2 linked regions of the Acuticoccus sp. I52.16.1 genome follow. Each later gene encodes a partner of the first gene's protein in a complex. Links are inferred from orthologs where the notes say so. Each region holds a gene or a part of one and is shown on either strand. Other genes may lie near its edges.

Region 1 (9,065 bases):
AACACGCCCGCGCTGTGGCGCGGCGCGCGGCCGATCCTGGCGATGGCCGGCCACAAGTACGATCGCGGCCACGCGGTGGTGGTGTCGGGGCCGATGACGGCCACGGGGGCGGCGCGGATGGCGGCGGCCTCGGCGCTGCGGACCGGGGCGGGGCTCGTCACCGTCGCCTCGCCGCCCGACGCGCTGTTCGTCAACGCCAATCATCTGACGGCCGTGATGCTGACCCGCGCCGACGGGCCGGAGGGCCTCGCCGAGGTGCTTGCCGACACGCGGCGCAACGCGGTGTGCATCGGCCCCGGCCTCCCTCCCGACGTCGCGACGCGCGAGCTGGTCACGGCGGCGCTCGCCTCCGAGGCCGCCGCGGTGCTGGACGCCGGCGCCCTGACCGCCTTCGCCGACGATGCCGACGCGCTCGCCGCGGCGATGGGTGGGCGCGGCGCGGTGCTGACCCCGCACGCGGGCGAATTCGCGCGGCTGTTCGGCCGGGACGAGCTGCCGCGGCTGGGCAAGCTCGAAGCGGCGCGGCGGGCGGCCGCCCGGGTCGGCGCCACCGTGGTGCTGAAGGGGGCGGACACCGTGACCGCCGCGCCGGACGGCCGCGCCGCCATCTCCGAGAACGCGCCCCCCTGGCTCGCGACGGCCGGGGCGGGGGACGTTCTGGCGGGCATGATCACCGCCTTCCTCGCCCAGGGCGCCTCGCCGTTCGAGGCCGCGGCGATGGGCGTGTGGCTCCACGGAGATCTCGCCCAGCGTGTCGGCCCGGCGCTGATCGCGACCGATCTCATCGCCAATCTGAGGCACGCGCGCGCAGCGTTCGATCATGTTTGACCGCAGGCGGTCGCCGGCCTTAGAGGTGAGCCGCGCGCGGGTGTGGCGGAACTGGTAGACGCACCAGATTTAGGTTCTGGCGCCGCAAGGTGTGGGGGTTCGAGTCCCTCCACCCGCACCAATCCTGTGGATTGGTTTTTTCGTGCGCTACCGGCCTTCGGCCTGCATGAGCGCGGGTGCGTGCGCTACCGGCCTTCGGCCTGCTGGGGCGCGGGGTCTGATGCCTGTGCGTGGCGCGCTCGTCAGCACGGCTTTATCTAACGGCCGCGTCTATCGGTCGGGGCTCGTGTACGTTTCGGCGATCGGCGGGGGGTGGATTGCCGTGGGTGCGCGCTCCATCGTAAAGGAGCGGCGGGAGGTGCTGGGCGGCCGGGTGGCCGCCGCGCTCGGCCCGCCGACGGGCGCCGCGCTGGATTTGCCGGGCTCGATGGCACCGAACGGCATTGACACCGGTGCTTCCCGGGGCGACATGGAGCGTCCTCCCCGACAACGTTTTTATTGGTGCTGCGGAAAGTGAACCCGATGGATGTGACGGAAACCCGTGCAGAGGGTCTGGCGCGGGAACTCAAAGTGACGGTTCCCGCAGCGACCCTCGACGCTCGTCTGAATGCCTACCTCGACGATATGCGTCAGAAGGTTCGACTGAAGGGATTTCGCCCGGGCAAGGTGCCCATGGCGCACCTGAAGAAGATGTACGGCCGCTCCGCGATGGCCGAGGTCATCAATGAAGTGATGACCGAATCGATCCGCGGCGCCGTCGAGCAGCGCGACGAGAAGCCCGCGCTGCAGCCGGACGTCGACGTCGACGAGACCGCGATGACCGACGTGATGGAGGGCAAGAGCGACCTGTCCTTCGCCGTGAAGTACGAGGTCCTGCCGGAGATCGAAGTCACCGGGCTCGACCAGATCACCGTCGAGAAGCCGACCTACGAGGTCCCGGCCGACGAGCTCGACGCCGAGCTGACCAAGCTTGCCGAGAACTACAAGGACTACGACGCCGTCGAGCGAGCCGCCCAGGACGCCGACCGCCTGAAGATCGACTTCGTCGGCAAGATCGACGGCGAGCCCTTCGAGGGCGGATCGGCCGAAGGGATCGACATCGTCATCGGTCAGGGCCGTTTCATCCCCGGCTTCGAAGAGCAGCTGAACGGCACCACGGCCGGGCAGGCGACCACCGTCACCGTGACCTTCCCGGAGGACTACGGCGCGACCCATCTCGCCGGCAAGGAAGCCGTCTTCGACGTGACGGTGCAGGAAGTCGCCGCGCCGAAGGAGACGACCCTCGACGACGCCTTCGCCGAGAAGCTCGGCATGGAGAACCTCGAGAAGCTGCGCGAGGCCATGAAGGGCCAGATGCAGTCCTCCTATGACCAGGCCAGCCGCGCCAAGGTCAAGCGCGCCCTGCTCGACGCGTTGGACGAGCGCTTCGCCTTCACGCTGCCGCAGAAGCTGGTCGACACCGAGTTCGACGCGATCTGGCGCCAGGTCGAGCAGGAGATGGCGCAGAAGGGCGAGACCTTCGACGCCGCGCTCGCCGAGGATGCCGACGGCTCGGAGGCCAAGACCCGCGCCGACTACCAGAAGATCGCCGAGCGCCGCGTGCGGCTGGGGCTTCTCCTGTCGGAGATCGGCTCGAAGGCCGAGGTGCAGGTGACCGACGAGGAGGTGCAGCAGGCGCTTCAGCAGCGCATGCAGCAGTTCCCCGGCCAGGAGCGTCAGGTGCTGGACTACTACCGCCAGAACCCGCAGGCCATCGCCAGCCTGCGCGCGCCGATCTTCGAGGACAAGGTCGTCGACTACATCCTGGAGCTCGCCACCGTGAACACCGTCCCGGTGTCCAAGGAGGAGCTTCTGAAGGGTGAGGACGACGAGCACGATCACGATCATGCGCATGATCACGACCATGATCATCACCACCATGATCATGACCACGATCACCACCACCACGATCATTAGGCCGCGCGCATGAAAGACCCTGTAGACTTTTATATGTCGACGCTCGTTCCGATGGTCGTCGAGCAGACGAACCGCGGCGAGCGTGCGTACGACATCTTCTCGCGCTTGTTGTCGGAGCGGATCATTTTCATCACCGGTCCCATCGAGGACACGGTGGCGACCTTGGTCTGCGCCCAGCTCCTCTATCTGGAGGCCGACAATCCGAACAAGGAGATCTCGCTCTACATCAACTCGCCGGGCGGCATCGTCACCTCGGGTCTGGCCATCTACGACACGATGCAGTTCGTGCGGCCGACGATCTCGACCCTGTGCATCGGCCAGTCGGCCTCGATGGGTGCGCTGCTGCTCGCCGCGGGCGAGAAGGACATGCGCTTCTCGCTGCCGAACGCGCGGATCATGGTGCATCAGCCCTCGGGCGGTTTCCGCGGCACGGCGGCCGACATCCAGCTCCAGGCCAACGAAATCCTGGCTCTGAAGCGCCGGCTGAACGAGATCTACCGCAAGCACAGCGGCCAGGAACTCGACAAGATCGAGAAGACCCTGGAGCGCGATCACTACATGACCCCGGACCTCGCCAAGGAATTCGGGATTATCGACCGCGTGATCGAAAGCCGGGCTGCGCTCGACGTTTAAAGCTGCTACAACGTCTACGTGCAAGCCGTCTGCGGCGGTATCGTTTGCCGGCTAGCTGGTATGGCCGGGGACGGATCGTCGCGGATCGGGACGAAAACCGCCCGCGACAGGCGGTCGGTTTTTATGTTTGGTAACGCATGGGACGGTTGACTATCCCGTGACGGGGGTTTGCATCGGGATCGAGGCCGCCCCAATATGGATGCGAGGCGATCGGCGCCAGCCGGCTCCCTCCATCGGTGGCGAATTCCCGAGATGTGCGGTCGATCGGGCGACGAAAGGGTGAGTTGATGAGCAAAGCGACCAGCGGCGACGGGAAGAACACCCTCTATTGCTCGTTCTGCGGCAAGAGCCAGCATGAGGTGCGCAAGCTCATCGCCGGGCCGACCGTCTTCATCTGCGACGAGTGCGTCGAGCTGTGCATGGACATCATCCGGGAGGAGAACAAGTCCTCGCTGGTGAAGTCGCGCGACGGCATCCCGACCCCGCTCGAGATCCGCAAGGTGCTGGACGACTACGTGATCGGCCAGCAGGCGGCCAAGAAGGTCCTCTCCGTCGCCGTCCACAACCACTACAAGCGCCTCTCCCACGCCTCCAAGCAGAACGACGTCGAGCTGGCGAAGTCGAACATACTGCTGATCGGCCCGACCGGTTGCGGCAAGACGCTGCTGGCGCAGACGCTCGCCCGCATCCTGGACGTTCCCTTCACCATGGCCGACGCCACGACGCTGACCGAGGCCGGCTACGTCGGCGAAGACGTCGAGAACATCATCCTCAAGCTGCTTCAGTCGGCCGACTACAACGTCGAGCGGGCCCAGCGCGGCATCGTCTACATCGACGAGGTCGACAAGATCTCGCGCAAGTCCGACAACCCGTCCATCACCCGCGACGTGTCGGGCGAGGGCGTGCAGCAGGCCCTGCTGAAGATCATGGAGGGCACGGTGGCCTCCGTCCCGCCGCAGGGCGGGCGCAAGCATCCCCAGCAGGAGTTCCTGCAGGTGGACACCACCAACATCCTCTTCATCTGCGGCGGTGCCTTCGCCGGGCTCGACAAGATCATCTCCGACCGTGGCCGCGGCACGTCGATCGGCTTCAACGCCCAGGTGTTCGGCGCCGAAGACCGCAAGATCGGCGAGCTCTTCCGCGAGGTGGAGCCGGAGGACCTGCTGAAGTTCGGCCTCATCCCCGAGTTCGTCGGCCGCCTGCCGGTCCTGGCGACCCTCGAGGACCTCGACGAGCCGGCCCTGGTGCAGATCCTGTCCGAGCCGAAGAACGCGCTGGTCAAGCAGTATCAGCGCCTCTTCGAGATGGAGGGCGTCGAGCTGACCTTCCACGCCGACGCGTTGAAGGCGATCTCCCGCAAGGCGATCGAGCGCAAGACCGGCGCCCGCGGCCTTCGCTCGATCCTCGAGGCGATCCTGCTCGACACCATGTACGAGCTTCCAGGCCTCGACGGTGTGCGCGAAGTCGTCATCTCCGACGAGGTCATCGGCGGCACCGCCCGTCCGCTCTACATCTACGACGATCGCGCCTCGGAGCCCTCGCGCACGTCGGCCTGATCGCGCGCCCCGCATCCTCAAGGGGCGTCGCAGGCCCTCCTCGGCTCCGACACCCGTGCGCTGGGGTGACGCTGGCACGCAACAACGTAAACGCGCCACCCGGTATTGTCTGCACCCTGTAGATGTGCTTTTCTCGCCTACCGGGGACGCCGCGTCGGAGGGGGTCGGGTGCAGCCGACCCACCTTCGCCGATGCGGCGCGAGTGGCAGGGGCGTTTCCGTCGCTTTTCGAGGCGGTTGGAGTCGCGCCCCGACGTGTGGGGTCCAGGGTACGGTCAACGCCCACCCGTCGCCGGTGGTGGGACGAGGCCAGCCTCGGTCAAGTCTTGAAGTCGGCTCATCAGAGGGCCACCTCGTCGCCAGAGATGCGATGGTGCATCCCCAACGTCCATTGCCGCACCGCTCGACGATAGTCGTGGGCGGGGGCCGAGAAAGTCGGTTGTGTACGGTGGACGGTGGCTCGACTCGTGCATGATGTGGCGAGCTCGGGCCAAGCTGAAAGGACAGTTCATGGCAAAGTCGGACGACAATCGCGACACCGGGCCGAACGGGGCCTCGGGCACTTACCCGGTTCTGCCGCTGCGGGACATCGTGGTGTTCCCGCACATGGTCGTGCCGCTCTTCGTGGGTCGCGAGAAGTCCATCCGCGCGCTTGAGGAAGTCATGCGTGCGGACAATCAGATCCTGCTGGTGACCCAGCGCGAGGCGGGGGACGACGATCCCAAGCCCGAGCGCCTGTTCACGATCGGCACGCTGGCGACCGTGCTGCAGCTCCTCAAGCTCCCGGACGGGACCGTGAAGGTCCTGGTCGAAGGCACTGCGCGCGCCGAGATCGAGACGTTCACCGACCGCGCCGACTTCTTCGAGGCCGAGGCCGCCGAGGTCGCAGAGCCCACCTACGACGAGACCGAGGCGCAGGCCCTGTCGCGCTCCGTGGTTTCGGAGTTCGAGAACTACGTCAAGCTCAACAAGAAGATCTCGCCCGAGGTCATCTCCGCGGTCGGCCAGATCGAGGACCACGCTAAGCTCGCCGACACGGTCGCCTCGCACCTGGTCGTGAAGATCCCGGTCAAGCAGGAGATCCTGGGGACCGCGTCCGTCATCGAGCGCTTCGAGAAGGTGCTCGGGATCATGAACGGCGAGATCTCGGTCCTGCAGGTCGAGAAGCGGATCCGCAGCCGCGTCAAGCGCCAGATGGAGAAGACGCAGCGCGAGTACTATCTCAACGAGCAGATGCGCGCGATCCAGAAGGAGCTGGGTGACGGCGAGGACGGCAAGGACGAGCTGGCCGAGCTGGAAGAGCGCATCAAGGCCACCAAGCTCTCGAAGGAAGCACGGGAGAAGGCGGACGCCGAGCTGAAGAAGCTGCGGCAGATGTCGCCGATGTCGGCCGAGGCGACGGTGGTGCGCAACTACCTCGACTGGCTGCTGTCGATCCCCTGGAAGAAGCCCTCCAAGGTCAAGAACGACCTCGACAACGCGCAGCAGATCCTCGACGTCGACCACCATGGCCTGGAGAAGGTCAAGGAGCGGATCATCGAGTACCTGGCCGTGCAGGCACGCGCCAACAAGCTGAAGGGGCCGATTTTGTGCCTCGTCGGCCCGCCGGGCGTGGGCAAGACGTCGCTCGCCAAGTCCATCGCCAAGGCGACCGGACGCGAGTTCGTGCGCATCTCGCTGGGCGGCGTGCGGGACGAGGCCGAGATCCGCGGACACCGCCGGACCTACATCGGCTCGCTGCCGGGCAAGATCATCCAGTCGATGAAGAAGGCCAAGAAATCCAATCCGCTCTTCCTGCTCGACGAGATCGACAAGATGGGCATGGACTTCCGCGGCGATCCCTCGTCGGCCCTCCTCGAGGTGCTGGATCCGGAGCAGAACGCCAACTTCATGGACCACTATCTGGAGGTCGAGTACGACCTCTCGTCGGTGATGTTCGTGACGACGGCCAACACGCTGAACATCCCCGGCCCCTTGATGGACCGGATGGAGGTGATACGCATCGCCGGCTACACCGAGGACGAGAAAGTGGAGATCGCGCGTCGCCACCTGATCTCCAAGTCGGTGTCCGACCATGGCCTGAAGGCGGGTGAATTTGCCATCGACGACGAGGCGCTGCGCCACCTGATCCGCCGCTACACGCGCGAATCGGGCGTGCGCAACCTGGAGCGCGAGATCGCCACCCTGGCCCGTAAGGCGGTGAAGGAGATCCTCACCTCCAAGGGCGAGACGAAGTCGATCGAGGTCGACGTCGACAAGGTGGAGGCCTATCTCGGCCCGCCGCGGCACCGCTACGGCCAGGCCGAGCTGGAGGACCAGGTCGGCGTCGCGACGGGTCTCGCCTGGACCGAGGTCGGCGGCGAACTGCTCACGATCGAGGGTCTCATGATGCCCGGCAAGGGCAAGATGACCGTGACCGGCAACCTTCGTGACGTCATGAAGGAGTCGATCTCGGCCGCGGCCAGCTACGTGCGCAGCCGCGCGCTCGACGTCGGCGTCGCCCCGCCGATGTTCGACCGGCGCGACATCCACGTCCACGTGCCGGAGGGTGCGACGCCGAAGGACGGCCCGTCCGCCGGTATCGCCATGGCCACCGCGGTGGTCTCGGTGCTGACCGGCATCCCGATTCGTCGCAACGTGGCGATGACGGGGGAGATCACGCTGCGTGGCCGGGTGCTGCCGATCGGCGGTCTGAAGGAGAAGCTGCTGGCGGCTCTGCGCGGCGGTATCACCACCGTTCTGATCCCGGAAGAGAACGCCAAGGACCTGGCGGACATTCCGGACAACGTGAAGAACGCGCTGGAGATCGTGCCGGTGTCGCGGGTAGACGAGGTGCTGCAGCGTGCCCTGGTGCGAATGCCCGAGCCCATCGAGTGGACCGAGCCGGAGTACGCCGACGATCCCCGCAAGGGGACGGCGGAGGACGACGAGGCCACCTTTCGCGCCCACTGAGGCCGTCGCGAAGCGGGGCGGCTGAGCCCCACGGCTGATCGAAACGGAAAGAGGCGGGGGAAACCCCGCCTCTTTTGCGTTTTTCGGCTCGATTCGGCCCGCGCGCTTGGCCTATGGCCGTGCGACGGACCGACGCGGATCCGCCCGCCACGGGGGCCGCGACGGGGCTGAAGGAACAGCGAAAGACAAACCGGGGAATGCCATGAATTCACCGGTGAAAGACCTTGAAAGTGCCGCAATGTTGTTTTGGATGCTGCCTGGCCGTTTCGGCGAATCGCCAGCGAATCTGCGCGGCTCGATTCGGCCGCGCCCCGGTGCGGTCGCATTTCGAGTCGGGATTTCTTGAAAAATGTTGCGCTTGGAGGACCGGCTCGCGTCCTCGGGCATCACTTTTGGCATTTTCGTAAGGTTTGAAGCTCAAATTCCCAGGGAAACAGGGGCCTTTTCATCGGAATCGTCTAGTCGTATGGGGACGATGATGACAGGGTGACCCGGTCATCCGCAAAAGGAGAGACGGAATGAAGAAAGCCGAACTCGCCGCCGAGGTGGCGGAGCAAGCCGGCATCGACGCCAAGGCCGCCGCCAAGGCCGTCGACGCCACGTTCAACGCCATCATCGGTGCGATGAAATCTGGCGATGAAGTCCGCATCACCAACTTCGGTGTGTTCAGCGTGACGGACCGCCCCGAGTCGCAGGGTCGCAACCCTCAGACGAAGGAGCCCATCACGATCAAGGCGGCGAAGGTCCCGAAATTCAAGCCGGGCAAGCCGCTGAAGGACGCCCTCAACGCGTAACGCTGCGACCTGAGAAGGTCGTGGCCGGACCGACCGGATCCTCGACGGGATCCGGCGGTCCAGCGCCGCGGGGGGCGCCCCGGTTGCGGCGCCACCTTTGCGGAGCGGTGATCTCCCGCCTCAAGGCAGGCGCGGGATCTCCATCTCCGGTTTCGCGTCTTCCTCTTCGGCGAGGTTCGTCGCACCCGACAGGAACGTGCCGAAGAGCTGCATCTCGGGGATATTGTCGCTCATCACCTTCACGATGATGAGGATGGGAACGGCCAGGATCACGCCCGCCACCCCCCAGATGAACCCCCACAAGGCGATCGACAACAAGATGGCGACCGGGTTCAACTCCAGCCGCT
Region 2 (12,867 bases), 3.8 Mb from region 1 along the record:
GGCACAGGCGCCGCTTCGTTGGGGATGTGCTCATCGCGCCGTGATTACTCGGCCGCCACCGCGGGGCTGAGGTCGAACCCATAGGCCCGGTCGAGGCCCAGCGCCTTGATGGAGTCGAGCCCCTTGGCGAGCGCCTCGGGAGCGAGGGGGCGCAGCGGCTTGCGCAGGGGTCCGGAGGGCAGCCCCAGCGCGCGCATCAGCGTCTTCACCGCGACCGGGTTGATGGCCGAGTAGGCGAAGTGGAGGATCGGCAGATAGGTCAGCCATGCCTCGCGGCAGGCGAAGGCGTCCTCGCCCGAGGTCCAGGGCGTGGAGATGGTCACCATCTCGCGCGGGATGAGGTTGCCGGTCATGTTGGCGGTACCGTGGCCGCCCAGCGCCATCGTCGGAATGACGAGGCCGAGGTTGGGCGAGCAGCAGCACATGATCGACATGTCGGGCTTGGCCGCGCAAACCTGCGCCACCTGGCCCACACGGGTCGTGCTCTCCTTGAGGACGACCATGTTGGGATGGTCGGCGATGGCGAGGATGTCGCTCCAGTGCAGATCGGTCTTCACCCGCGGCGGGTTGTTGTAGAAGCCCATCGCGAGGTCGGCGCTGTCCAGCACCTCGCGGGCGTACTCGCGGATGTCGCCGTTGTCGGCGCAGATGTAGGCGGGGGCGGCGAAGATCGCCCCGTCGGCCCCTTCGGCCGCGGCATATTGCACGTTGGCGACCGTCTGCTCGGTGTTGGCGCCGGTGGTGCCGTAATACATCTGCATGCCGCCCGGCCGCATCTTCACGGTGCGGGAGACGATGTCGCGCCGCTCCTGGGGCGACAGCATGGACACCTCGCCGGTCGAGCCCATGATGAGGACGGCGGACGTCCCGTTCTCATGATGCCAGTCGAGCAGGGTGCGGAAGCCCTCGTAGTCGATGGAGCCATCGAGGTTCATGGGCGTGACGAGGGCGACGAACGACCCGGTCGGCTTGCGGTGCGCCATAGGTGGAGCCCTTGTGAAGCGGGATAGTCCGAAAGTTTAGGAAGCGGCGTTCCATGCCGTCAAATTCATAAAACCGGGAAGTGAATAACCGCAAGGAATATAAGGGGATCGGCTCCGCCCCGCCTTCAGCCGCGTTCGCAGTGGATGGCGGGGCTCTTCTCGGCCATCTCCAGCACCGCGTCGACGGCGACCTGGGCGGCGTGCGAATGCGGCACGCCGATGGGGCGGATGAGGCGGAAGGTGAAGCGCGCCGTGGGGATGAAAGGGCGCGTCACCAGTTGGTCGGGTCCGAAGAGCTGCGGCGTCAGGGGGTCGACGATGGCAACGCCGGCACGGCGTACGACGAGGGCGCAGGCCGCGAAACTCGGCTGGCATTCCACCGCGATGGTCCGGGCGACGTCGGCATCGGCGAAGACCGCGTCGAGGAGGGAGGCCATCACCGTGTGCTGGCCGAGGGCGACCATGGGAATGCCGGAGAGGTCGGCCGGGCGGATCACGGGGAGGGCGGCGAGCGGGTGGTCAGGCGGCATGACGACGACGCAGTCCATGCCGTAGCTCGCCACCACCTCGATGTCGTTGCGCCGCTCCGGCAGGTGCGCGAAGCCGAGGTCGAACGCGGCGGCGGCCGTGAGGTCCGCGACCCGCTGCGAGGTGTGCACGTCGAGGATGACGCGCATGCCGGGGTGATCGGCCTTGATGCTGCAGATCACGTCGGGCGCGAAGGCGGTGGCGACGGCCGGCATGGCACCGATCCGCACGTGCCCGCGCTTCAGTCCCCGGATCTCCCGCGCGGCCTCCTCCAACCGGGCGAGACCGAGGAGGGCGCGCTCCAGTTCGCCATGGTAGGCGACGCCTTCGGGCGTGGGGACGACACCGTTGGCGGTGCGTTCGAAGAGGGAGAAGCCGAGGTCCGCCTCGAGAGCGGCGACGAGCTTGGTGACGGCGGGCTGGGACAGGCTCATCGCCTCGGCGGCGCGGGTGATCGACCCTTTCTCGACCGTCATGCGGAACGCTTCGAGCTGACGCAGGTGCAATGGCACGCCTTTCATGAGGCCTCGTCCGGGACCCTGCCATGAGGCCCGGCCGACGGGGCCGGGGTCAAGGCCGGATCAGGGGCCGGGATCATGGGGGAGGGATCAGGGGGGGCGGGGCGGACGGGTGGGGCGGCGAGGCCGTCTCGCTGCGCTGATTCCAATGTCGTCAAATTGGCCGAAGTTGGACTACTTTGCATGCAAGATACTTGTCGCATTCGTACACCGTGCGGGGGCGGCAGGGCAATTGATCGCCGCGTTTCGATCGGCTACGCCGGGTGTGCGCACGGGGGCCGCGATGGCGTCGCGGACCACCCCTCGGCGCGGTCGTCGTCGAGGTTTGCCGGCGGCCTAGCGTCCTGCACGCCCGGACCGGCGGCCGGGCGGCGTCGATGCGGCCCGGCCTCGTCTAGGACACGACGATGTCAGACCTTTCGACCCGACCCGCCACCTTCGCCCGGCCGAACGGCGCCCGCGCCGCGCTTGCGTTCTCGCCGGCCGAATACGCCCGGCGAATGGCGTCCCTGCGCGCCATCATGGCCGAAGCGGACGTCCCCGCGGTGCTGCTCACCTCGATGCACAACATCGCCTATTATTCCGGTTTCCTCTATTGCGGCTTCGGCCGCAATTTCGGCCTCGTCGTGACGGCGGACGCGGCGACGACCGTCACCGCCAACATCGACGGGGGCCAGCCCCGCCGACGCTCCCATTGCGACAACGTGATCTATACCGATTGGCGGCGTGGCAACTTCTGGCGTGCGGTGGCCGATCTCGTCGGCCCCGCGCCACGGTTGGGGATCGAGGGCGACCACCTCACCCTCGCCGCGCGCGATGCGCTGTCGACCGCGCTCGGCGCCCCCGCGCTGGTCGACGTCGCGCCGGCGACGATGGCCTCGCGGTTCGTCAAGTCGGCCGAGGAGATCGCGCTCATCCGCGACGGAGCCCGGATCGCCGACATCGGCGGCGCGGCGATGCGGGACGCGATCGGTGTCGGCACGCGCGAGATCGACGTGGCGATGGCCGGTCGCGATGCGATGGAGCTGGCGATCGCGGCGGCGCATCCCGGCAGCGAACTGCGCGACACGTGGTGCTGGTTCCAGTCGGGCCTCAACACCGACGGGGCGCACAACCCGGTGACGACGCGCGCGCTGGCTGCGGGGGATCTCCTCAGCCTCAACGCCTTTCCGATGATCTGCGGCTACTACACCGCGCTCGAGCGCACCCTCTTCCTGGGCGAGCCGGACGCCGCCACGCTGCGGCTCTGGCGGGCGAACGTCGCGGTGCACGAACTGGGGCTGTCGCTGATCCGGCCAGGGATCTCGTGCGCGGCGATCTGCGAGGTGTTGAACGGGTTCCTCGCCCAGGAGGGGCTGCTGGACTACCGCTCGTTCGGCTACGGCCACTCCTTCGGTGTGCTGAGCCACTACTACGGCCGCGAGGCGGGGCTGGAGCTGCGCGAGGACATCGAGACCGTGCTGGCGCCCGGCATGGTCGTCTCCATGGAGCCGATGCTGTGGGTCCCCGAGGGGACGCCGGGCGCCGGCGGCTACCGCGAGCACGACATCCTGGTCGTCACCGAGAATGGAGCCGAGAACATCACCGGCTTCCCCTACGGACCCGAGGCGAACATCATCGCGGCGTGAGGGCGCCCGGCGGCGCCGCGGTCGCTTGGCGGGCATCGCGGCGCGTGGTAGATCGGCCGATCATCATCCGAATGCGCTCGATCCTCGTCGGTCGCGCGGCGCCTGCCGGTGTGGCGGGCGTCACCAGCCGCCGGCGGCGTCGGCCTTCCAGCCGCGGCGACCCCGATGTTTCTGCCCACCGTTGCCCTCATCTGGACCGTGGCCGCCGTCACGCCCGGCCCCAATTTCCTCGTCGCGGTGCGCTGCGCCGTCGGCGGCTCGCGCCGCGTGGCCTTCGCCGCGGTCGGCGGCACGCTGGTCGGCACGGCGATGTGGGGCGTCGCGGGCTGGCTCGGCATCACCGCGCTCTTCAGTGCGGCGCCGCTCGCCTACGCGGTGCTGAAGGTGGTCGGCGGCATCTACATCGCGTTCCTGGGGGCCAAGCTCCTGTGGAAGGCGCGGCGCCGTGGCAAGGCGGGAGCCGAGGTCGCCGACGTGGTGCACGGGCCGGCCTGGGCCTTCCGCCTCGGCCTCGCGACCAATCTCGCCAATCCGAAGACGGCAGCGTTCGTCGCGTCTCTCTTCGCCGCCGCGATGCCGCCGGATCCGGCCTGGTGGCAGGGCCTCGCGGCCGTCGCGCTGATGCTGACGATCTCGTCCATCTGGTACACCATCGTCGTCTTCTCGCTGACGCACCGCGCCGTGGCGAACGCCTACCGCGCGGCCCGGCGCGGGGTGGACGCGGCGACCGGTGCGCTCTTCGTCGCCTTCGGCGCGGCGATGGCGACGAGCGTGCGCTGAGGCCGGGTCAGAGCTGCTGCTCGGCCCCGGCAAGAATGGTGCCGACGTTGGCGTAGACCACCTTCTTGCCCCGCTTGGCGCGCCGGTCCTCGCCGGCGAGGTAGATCGACATGCCGCGATCGCGCACGAAGGGCAGATCTCGCACGTCGAGCCCGTTCCAGGGCGCGAACGGGTTGCGCCGCGCGACGCCGTAGAGCGAGGTCCGCACGGTGGGCCGCAAGCTCTCGACGCGGCGGTGGAAGCCGTAGGTGTCGGCCACGACGAGCGTGTTGCCGGGGACGGGGAAACGCTGCAAGCCGCCGTAGCCCAGCCGGCCGAGCCCGTCCTCGGTGAGGCGGAACGAGCCGGCGGCGTGGTGCGGATCGGCGCTCTGCGTAGCGGTGCGCGCTTCGGCGTCCTCCCAGGCGAGGCGCTCGGGCGTCAGCCGGTGCGAGCCGGGGACGTACGCGAACGGGCCGTCGTCGTCGCCCACGTCGTGCAGGAAGAGCCAGAACTTGGCGGTGGGGTGGAAGGTGTCGGCGTGGAGGTGGGCCTGGGGGTCGGACTCGCCCGACGCCGGGTCGACGGCGATCGTCTGCAACATGGTGACGACGTTGCCGGTGCGGCCGGCGGCGTAGCCGATGAGGGTATGCACGTCCGGCCGGTGGACGAAGCGGGCAAGCTCGCCCAGGGCCGAGCGGTCGCGCGGCAGCGGCAGCACGCGGTTGATGGTCTGGCCCTGGCGCATCTCCCAGGCGGGGAGGGGCCGGGTGGCGAGTTCCTCGCGCACGCGCGCCAGCAGCTCCGGCGGCAGGGCATTCTCGCGGATGACGAAGCCGTCGCGGTCGAACCGGGCGCGCTCGTCGGGGTCGAGGCGGGGGGCGAGGGCGGCGCGGCGTCGCTCGGCCATCCTGGCGGCCAGCGCCACGCGGCGGCGGTGCAGCCCCCTCTGGTTGAGCCGCTCGGAGCCGATGACGGGGTTCCGGCGGAAGGACTTCTCGGCGGTCAGCACGGCCGGTGCGGCCAGAATGAGCTGAGCGATATTCGAACGCGACATGGTGGGGCTCTGGCTCGGTGAACTGGCCCGCTATCTACGGCAACCTGTCGGTGGCGTGCAATTGATCAGGCACAAATCTACCATTAAGGTCCCATATGCGGTGGGTCATGGCCGACGGAACCCGCCTCGCGAGGCTTGACGGGCGGCGCGTCTGTCTTTATGTGACGCCGACCGTACGGCAGGCCTTCGAGCGCGGGCATTATCGTGTTCGATCCGCTGCTCAGGTACCCCGTCTCGAGTTCGAGCGGGCTGATCGCTCGCTCCGCTCTAGTTTTCCGCGTCGCGCCTGTCCTCCTCAGAGGGGGGCTGTAGCGGCGCGTTTGCCCGTTGGCGACGTCACCCCGAGTGGCGCGCCGTTTCCGAGATCCGGCGGTTTCGCCGGGGTGTTCGTCCGGCTGGAGCCGGTGAGAAGTGTGCGGCATTCGCCGCGTGAGAGGTTTGATGCCGACGATCAACCAGTTGATCCGCAAGCCGCGTGTCGCGCCGGTCAAGCGCAACAAGGTTCCGGCCATGGAGGCCAACCCGCAGAAGCGGGGCGTGTGCACGCGCGTCTACACGACGACTCCGAAGAAGCCGAACTCGGCGCTGCGTAAGGTGGCCAAGGTCCGCCTGACCAACGGGTACGAGGTCATCGGCTACATCCCCGGCGAGGGGCACAACCTTCAGGAGCACTCCGTGGTGATGATCCGCGGCGGGCGCGTGAAGGACCTTCCGGGCGTGCGCTACCACATCCTGCGCGGCGTGCTCGACACGCAGGGCGTGAAGAACCGCAAGCAGCGCCGCTCGAAGTACGGCGCCAAGCGGCCGAAGTAATTCGGAGATCATCCGCTGTCCGGGCGCGGAGACGGTGTGATTGCGCCGCTGCTCCCGCGTCGGCCCCGAAGGGGCGAGACGGATCGACGGATGAAGGGGGCTCATCCCCCGCGCGCACCGCGCAGGTGCGTGACGAGAGACTGCGGTCCGGCACGGATTTTCGCGTGTCGGGGCGCCGGCTGGCACCCAGGCCGGCGGCTCACACGAGCGACGCCGAAGGGTCGGAAAGATTTGCACGGTTGCGGCGACCACGTCGTCGCAGTGAAACAAAGGTTAGCGAATGTCGCGTCGTCACAGCGCTGAAAAGCGCGAAGTCCTGCCGGATCCGAAGTTCGGTGACGTGGTGCTGTCGAAGTTCATGAACGCCATCATGTACGACGGCAAGAAGTCCGCCGCCGAGCGGATCGTCTATGGTGCGCTGGACCAGTGCCAGTCCAAGGCGCGCACCGATCCGCTGCAGATGTTCCACGACGCGCTGTCGAACGTGTCGCCGCAGGTGGAGGTTCGCTCCCGCCGCGTCGGTGGTGCGACCTATCAGGTCCCGGTCGAGGTCCGCCCCGAGCGCCGTCAGGCGCTGGCGATTCGCTGGCTGATCACCGCCGCGCGCAAGCGCAACGAGAAGACGATGATCGATCGTCTCTCCGGCGAGCTGATGGACGCGGCCAACAACCGCGGCACCGCGGTGAAGAAGCGCGAAGACACGCACAAGATGGCCGACGCCAACCGCGCCTTCTCGCACTACCGCTGGTAGACGCGACGCCTGTGGTCTTTCGCGGCCGGGCGGGTTAGAGGAGCCGCGGCGATCGCATCTCGGGCGGTGCCGGAACCCGGCATCGCCACCGCGCCATGATGGCCCGCCGCGTCGCTACGAGGGAGACGACGATGACCCTGCTGCGGATGTTGCTATTGGTCGCCCTGGGCGCCGTGCTGCCGGCGACGACGGCTGCGGCGGACGACAACAGCTACGGCGCCGTCGGCGTCGACCCGCACAACGCCTCAGTCGTCTTCATCACCGAGAAGGCGAGCCGGAATCAGGCGATGGATGCCGTGCAGGCGCTCTGCCAGGAGCACAATATGACCTGCGAAGTCACCAAGCCGTTTCACGACGGCTGCGCCTCGCTCGCACGCTCGACCGACGGATCCACCTACGGCCTCGGCTTCGAGGCGACGCCGGCCAGTTCGCAGACCACCGCCCTCGACGAATGCACGAAAGAGGGCGGCACGGGCTGCAATATCCACGATACCTATTGCTCTCCCGCCAATCTCGGCGAATAGAACGGTCCGCATCGACGACGCGCGTTTCCGTGAGATCCGTCACCACCCGGCGGACTTCGACCCACATGCCGAACTGACAGAGTCCTGAGACGATCATGCCCCGTACGCACAAAATCGAAGACTACCGCAACTTCGGCATCATGGCCCACATCGATGCCGGCAAGACCACGACCACCGAGCGCGTCCTGTTCTACACCGGCCGATCCCACAAGATCGGCGAGGTGCATGACGGTGCGGCGACGATGGACTGGATGGAGCAGGAGCAGGAGCGCGGCATTACGATCACGTCCGCCGCGACGACCTGCTTCTGGCAGGACAAGCGCCTGAACATCATCGACACTCCGGGCCACGTGGACTTCACCATCGAGGTGGAGCGCAGCCTGCGCGTGCTCGACGGTGCGATCGCCCTGCTCGACGCCAACGCCGGCGTGGAGCCACAGACAGAGACCGTGTGGCGCCAGGCGGACAAGTACCGCGTCCCGCGCATGATCTTCGTCAACAAGATGGACAAGACCGGCGCCGACTTCTACCGCTGCGTCGAGATGATCAAGGAGCGCCTCGGCGCCAACCCGATCGTCATGCAGCTGCCGATCGGTGCCGAGAACGAGTTCGAGGGCGTGGTCGACCTCATCCGCATGGAAGCGATCATCTGGGACGGTGAGTCGCTCGGCGCGAAGTTCGACTATCACCCGATTCCGGCCGACCTCGCGGACCGTGCCGCCGAGTATCGCGAGGCGCTGGTCGAGGCTGCCGTCGAACTCGACGAGACCGCGATGGAGGCCTACCTCGAGGGCAACGAGCCCGACCAGGACACGCTGAAGGCGCTGATCCGCAAGGGCACGATCGACAACGCGTTCACGCCGATCTTCACCGGCTCCGCCTTCAAGAACAAGGGCGTGCAGCCGCTGCTGGACGCCGTCGTCGACTACCTGCCGTCCCCGGTGGACGTCGATTCGATCCGCGGCATCGACGTCAAGACCGAGGAAGAGATCGTCCGCCGCTCGTCCGACACGGCGCCGCTCGCGATGCTGGCCTTCAAGGTGATGAACGACCCGTTCGTCGGGACGCTGACCTTCTGCCGTATCTACTCGGGCAAGCTCGAGCAGGGCGACGGCGTGCAGAACACCGTGAAGGAGAAGAAGGAGCGCGTCGGCCGTATGCTGCAGATGCACTCCAATTCCCGTGAGGAAATCAAAGAGGCGTACGCGGGCGACATCGTCGCGCTCGCCGGCCTCAAGGAGACCACCACGGGCGACACGCTGTGCGACCCGAACTCGCCGGTCATCCTGGAGCGCATGGAGTTCCCGGATCCGGTGATCGACATCGCCATCGAGCCGAAGACGAAGTCCGACCAGGAGAAGATGGGCCTCGCGCTCAACCGTCTCGCCGCCGAGGATCCGTCCTTCCGCGTCAAGACGGACCACGAGTCGGGTCAGACGATCATCTCCGGCATGGGTGAGCTTCACCTCGACATTCTGGTCGACCGCATGAAGCGCGAGTTCAAGGTCGAGGCGAACATCGGTCAGCCGCAGGTCGCCTACCGCGAGACCATCTCGCAGAAGGCCGAGATCGACTACACGCATAAGAAGCAGACCGGCGGTACCGGCCAGTTCGCCCGCGTGAAGATCGTCATCGAGCCGAACGAGCCGGGTGCGGGCTACGAGTTCGTGTCCGAGATCGTCGGCGGTTCGGTGCCGAAAGAATATGTCCCGGGCGTCGAGAAGGGCATCAACTCGGTGATGACCTCGGGGCCGATCGCCGGCTTCCCGATGGTCGACATCAAGGCCCGCCTGATCGACGGTGCGTTCCACGACGTCGACTCCTCGGTCCTGGCGTTCGAGATCGCCTCGCGCGCGGCCTTCCGTGAGGGCTGCCAGAAGGCCAAGCCGAAGCTGCTCGAGCCGATCATGAAGGTCGAGGTCGTCGGTCCGGACGAGTTCGCCGGCACGGTGATGGGCGACATCAATTCCCGCCGTGGCCAGATCCAGGGCACCGAGACCCGCGGCATCGCGACGGTGGTCAACGCCTTCGTGCCGCTGGCGAACATGTTCGGCTACGTGTCGAACCTGCGCTCGATGACGCAGGGCCGCGCGCAGTACACCATGCAGTTCTCGCACTACGAGCAGGTGCCGCAGAACGTCGCCGACGAGGTCCAGGCCAAGTACGCCTGAGGCTGAACGAACCGGCCTCGCCGATCGGTGGGGCCGTCGCCGGGGTCTGGAGGGTCCTCTGGGCGCTCCGGCACCGGGATGACCTCGCGGGAGGCGACGCATCGCCCGCCGCGTGGCCGTCCTCGGCGCGTCCGACTTGATCGCGGTGCCTGCCGCCACGATCTAACAGGGCGTCGAGATGCGCTCCATCGACGCGACGATGGGGCGAGACGACCAGCTGCGACGGGCTCGCCAGAGCAGCATTTTGCAGGAACGCGAGATTTCGGCCGATTTAGACCCAACAAAGTCGAATTCGCGTGTTCCTGCGCGCGAAGTTCGGTGATAGACAGCGGCCTCACCCATGGTGGCCCCCGTCGTCACCGTGAGTAATGACATAGCGTCAGCCCAAAGCTTAAGAGGAATGTGGAGAATCGCCAATGGCGAAGGAGAAGTTCGAGCGTTCTAAGCCGCACCTGAACATCGGCACCATCGGTCACGTCGACCATGGCAAGACGTCGCTAACCGCGGCGATCACGAAGGTGTTGGCAGAAACGGGCGGCGCAACGTTCAAGGCTTACGATCAGATCGACGCGGCGCCCGAAGAGAAGGCCCGCGGCATCACGATCTCGACCGCGCACGTCGAGTACCAGACCGAGAACCGCCACTACGCGCACGTCGACTGCCCCGGGCACGCCGACTACGTGAAGAACATGATCACCGGTGCCGCCCAGATGGACGGTGCGATCCTGGTCGTGTCGGCGGCCGACGGCCCGATGCCGCAGACCCGTGAGCACATCCTGCTCGCGCGTCAGGTCGGCGTGCCGGCCATCGTGGTCTTCCTGAACAAGGTCGACCAGGTCGACGACGAGGAGCTCCTGGAGCTCGTCGAGCTCGAGGTTCGCGAGCTGCTGTCGTCCTACGAGTTCCCCGGCGACGATATCCCCATCGTCAAGGGTTCGGCGCTCGCCGCCCTCGAGGACTCGGACGCCAAGATCGGTCACGACGCGATCCTGGAGCTGATGCGCGAAGTCGACGCCTACATCCCGGAGCCGGATCGTCCGGTCGACGGTGCCTTCCTGATGCCGATCGAGGACGTGTTCTCGATCTCGGGTCGCGGCACCGTGGTGACGGGTCGTGTCGAGCGTGGCATCGTGAAGGTGGGCGAGACCGTCGAGATCGTCGGTATTCGCGACACCACCAGCACCACGGTGACCGGTGTCGAGATGTTCCGCAAGCTGCTCGATCAGGGCCAGGCGGGCGACAACATCGGCGCGCTGCTGCGTGGTGTCGGCCGTGAGGACGTCGAGCGCGGCCAGGTGCTGTGCAAGCCGGGCTCGGTCAAGCCGCACAAGAAGTTCAAGGCGTCGGCCTACATCCTGACCAAGGAAGAGGGCGGCCGTCACACCCCGTTCTTCACGAACTACCGTCCGCAGTTCTACTTCCGGACGACGGACGTGACGGGCGTGGTGACCCTCAACGAGGGCACCGAGATGGTGATGCCGGGCGACAACGTCGAGATTAACGTCGAGCTGATCGTGCCGATCGCGATGGAGGAGCAGCTTCGCTTCGCTATCCGCGAAGGTGGCCGCACCGTCGGCGCCGGCGTCGTGGCGACGATCGTCGAGTAAATCTGGTCCTACCGGACCGATTTGGGAAAGCGCGGCCTTCGGGCCGCGCTTTTTTTTTGTGTTGGCGCAACCGCTTGGCGGCTCGTGGCGCAAGTGACGTCCGGGTCGCGCCGGCGAGCACGGTCGCTGCGTAGCCCATGCGCGAAAAGGCGATAACAGATATGGCGCGGGCGCAGACGCACGCCGGGAGTTTTGCCTTGCGACCACGCGGGCTTTGAGGCGCAATGATGGCCGGTACAACTTAAAGGTATGGTCGCACCGTGGCGAAGGGGGAGGAATCGACGCCGCAAGCCGGCCCCGCGACCCCGCTGCGCCAAGGGCGGGCCACCAAGGGGCGCGCCGCCTGCCAGGACTGTAAGGCCGGGCGCTCACGCAAGGCGCAGCCGCCGCCGGCGGGGGGCGGGGGAAAGGGGTGCCGGCGGCGTCCCTGCGGGCCCTGCGGGTCCGGGACGCCGGCCGCGGCCTGTTTGCCGCAGGATGGGCCGGCGTGCGCGAGCGCGGCGCGGCACCTCGCGATCCAGCCGGCCGAGATCTGGGACACGGAGCTTTCCGACCAGCGTCTTCTGGAGCTTCTCCTCCTCGACACTCTCCCGCCGGGGGAGGGGGAGCCCCTGGTCTGCCGGCTGCTGGCCGAGTACGGCGACATCCAGGGCCTGCTGAGCGCGGCACCGGACCGGCTGCGCCAGCATGGCGCGCTGCGGCCCGAGGTCGTCCACCAGCTGAAGCTGGCGCAGGCGATCGGTCTGCGGCTCGGACGCATCCGCATGCAGCAGTGCCTCACCCTTGGACGATTCGACGCGGTTGTGGAGTATCTGCGCATGCGCCTGGCACGCTCACCCATCGAGCATCTCTGGGCGTTGTTCCTCAATGCCAGGTGCGGCCTGATCGCCGAGGAGGAGCACGCCCGCGGCACCATCAATCACACCCCGGCCTATCCCCGCGAGATCGTCAAGCGCGCGCTGGAGCACGGGGCGGCCGGGGTCGTTCTGGTGCACAACCACCCCTCCGGCGACGCCAAGCCATCGGCCCGCGACATCAACTTGACCTCCAAGGTGCGGGCGGCACTGGCCACGGTGGACATCCGCCTGCACGACCACATCATCATCACCGAGGGCGATGCGACGAGCCTCGCCGCGCTGGGTCACCTCGGCTGAGCGAGCGCGCCCGCCGTCAGCCCGGCCGAGGGCCGGCGGGGGCCGGGACTCGGGACTTGAGACTGCGCGCCTGGGCGCCCTATATTGGCATCGAAGGTGTTGTACGGACCATCCGGCGGGCGCCGCCGGTGGGTCGTTTCGGGGCGCCTCGGCCCGCGTCAGGCGCGCGGCCGTTATGATTCCTTCATTTTTCCCCGAAAGGGGCTAGCGTTCCGGCTCGTCTTCGATTAGGTAAGCCGTCGCTCCGGACGACGGAGCGCTAGCCAAACGAGTTTGACGAACGGCGTGTCGGTCAGCCTTGAGGAGGGCCGGACAGGCCGCTTTGTCCGTTGCGGTCCTGAAGGCCGCGGATCGTTTGTCCAGTTGCCGTTGAG

Evidence for each region.
Region 2: the proteins of tig (region 1) and rpsG are in contact, whole or in part, in a crystal structure (PDB 3GTY), measured with the Thermotoga maritima proteins. The link is inferred for Acuticoccus sp. I52.16.1 from one-to-one orthologs. Residues at the interface, in WP_004081061.1 of Thermotoga maritima: Glu122, Val124, Val129, Leu130, Tyr133, Glu188, Gly259, Ile262, Tyr263, Glu266, Ser270, Glu273, Gln274, Glu277, Arg308, Gln311, Ile312, Ser315, Tyr316, Glu325, Arg329, Arg336, Leu363, Phe366, Trp367, Arg373, Leu377, Arg381, Leu384, Glu387; in WP_004081843.1 of Thermotoga maritima: Lys34, Lys52, Lys55, Glu59, Arg62, Gln63, Glu66, Asn67, Lys69, Val71, Arg95, Ala109, Lys110, Lys111, Gly112, Arg113, Pro114, Glu117, Glu121, Ile124, Ala125, Tyr127, Asn128, Asn129, Thr130, Gly131, Lys135, Asp139, Arg142, Met143.

What each region holds. Positions count from the first base shown.
Region 1 is NZ_CP094828.1:4,961,095-4,970,159, forward strand. The notes cover bases 617-3,567. They hold tig (trigger factor), read left to right. Parts: upstream 617-1,350; coding sequence 1,351-2,784; downstream 2,785-3,567. Other genes in these bases: MRB58_RS22160 (NAD(P)H-hydrate dehydratase), read left to right, coding at 617-828; MRB58_RS22170 (hypothetical protein), read left to right, coding at 1,049-1,345; MRB58_RS22180 (ATP-dependent Clp protease proteolytic subunit), read left to right, coding at 2,794-3,417. In the rest of the region: more of MRB58_RS22160, read left to right, coding at 1-616; ATP-dependent Clp protease ATP-binding subunit ClpX, read left to right, coding at 3,705-4,973; lon (endopeptidase La), read left to right, coding at 5,483-7,924; MRB58_RS22195 (HU family DNA-binding protein), read left to right, coding at 8,443-8,718; MRB58_RS22200 (AI-2E family transporter), read right to left, coding at 8,839-9,065. UniProt on the Bacillus subtilis protein: Involved in protein export. Acts as a chaperone by maintaining the newly synthesized protein in an open conformation. Functions as a peptidyl-prolyl cis-trans isomerase.
Region 2 is NZ_CP094828.1:1,153,377-1,166,243, reverse strand. The notes cover bases 5,549-8,301. They hold rpsG (30S ribosomal protein S7), read left to right. Parts: upstream 5,549-6,566; coding sequence 6,567-7,037; downstream 7,038-8,301. Other genes in these bases: fusA (elongation factor G), read left to right, coding at 7,657-8,301; MRB58_RS05245 (DUF4189 domain-containing protein), read left to right, coding at 7,169-7,561; rpsL (30S ribosomal protein S12), read left to right, coding at 5,915-6,286. Outside these bases: MRB58_RS05280 (dihydrodipicolinate synthase family protein), read right to left, coding at 45-983; MRB58_RS05275 (LysR family transcriptional regulator), read right to left, coding at 1,109-2,032; MRB58_RS05270 (M24 family metallopeptidase), read left to right, coding at 2,437-3,657; MRB58_RS05265 (LysE family translocator), read left to right, coding at 3,823-4,437; MRB58_RS05260 (phytanoyl-CoA dioxygenase family protein), read right to left, coding at 4,445-5,473; more of fusA, read left to right, coding at 8,302-9,732; tuf (elongation factor Tu), read left to right, coding at 10,149-11,339; MRB58_RS05230 (RadC family protein), read left to right, coding at 11,807-12,493.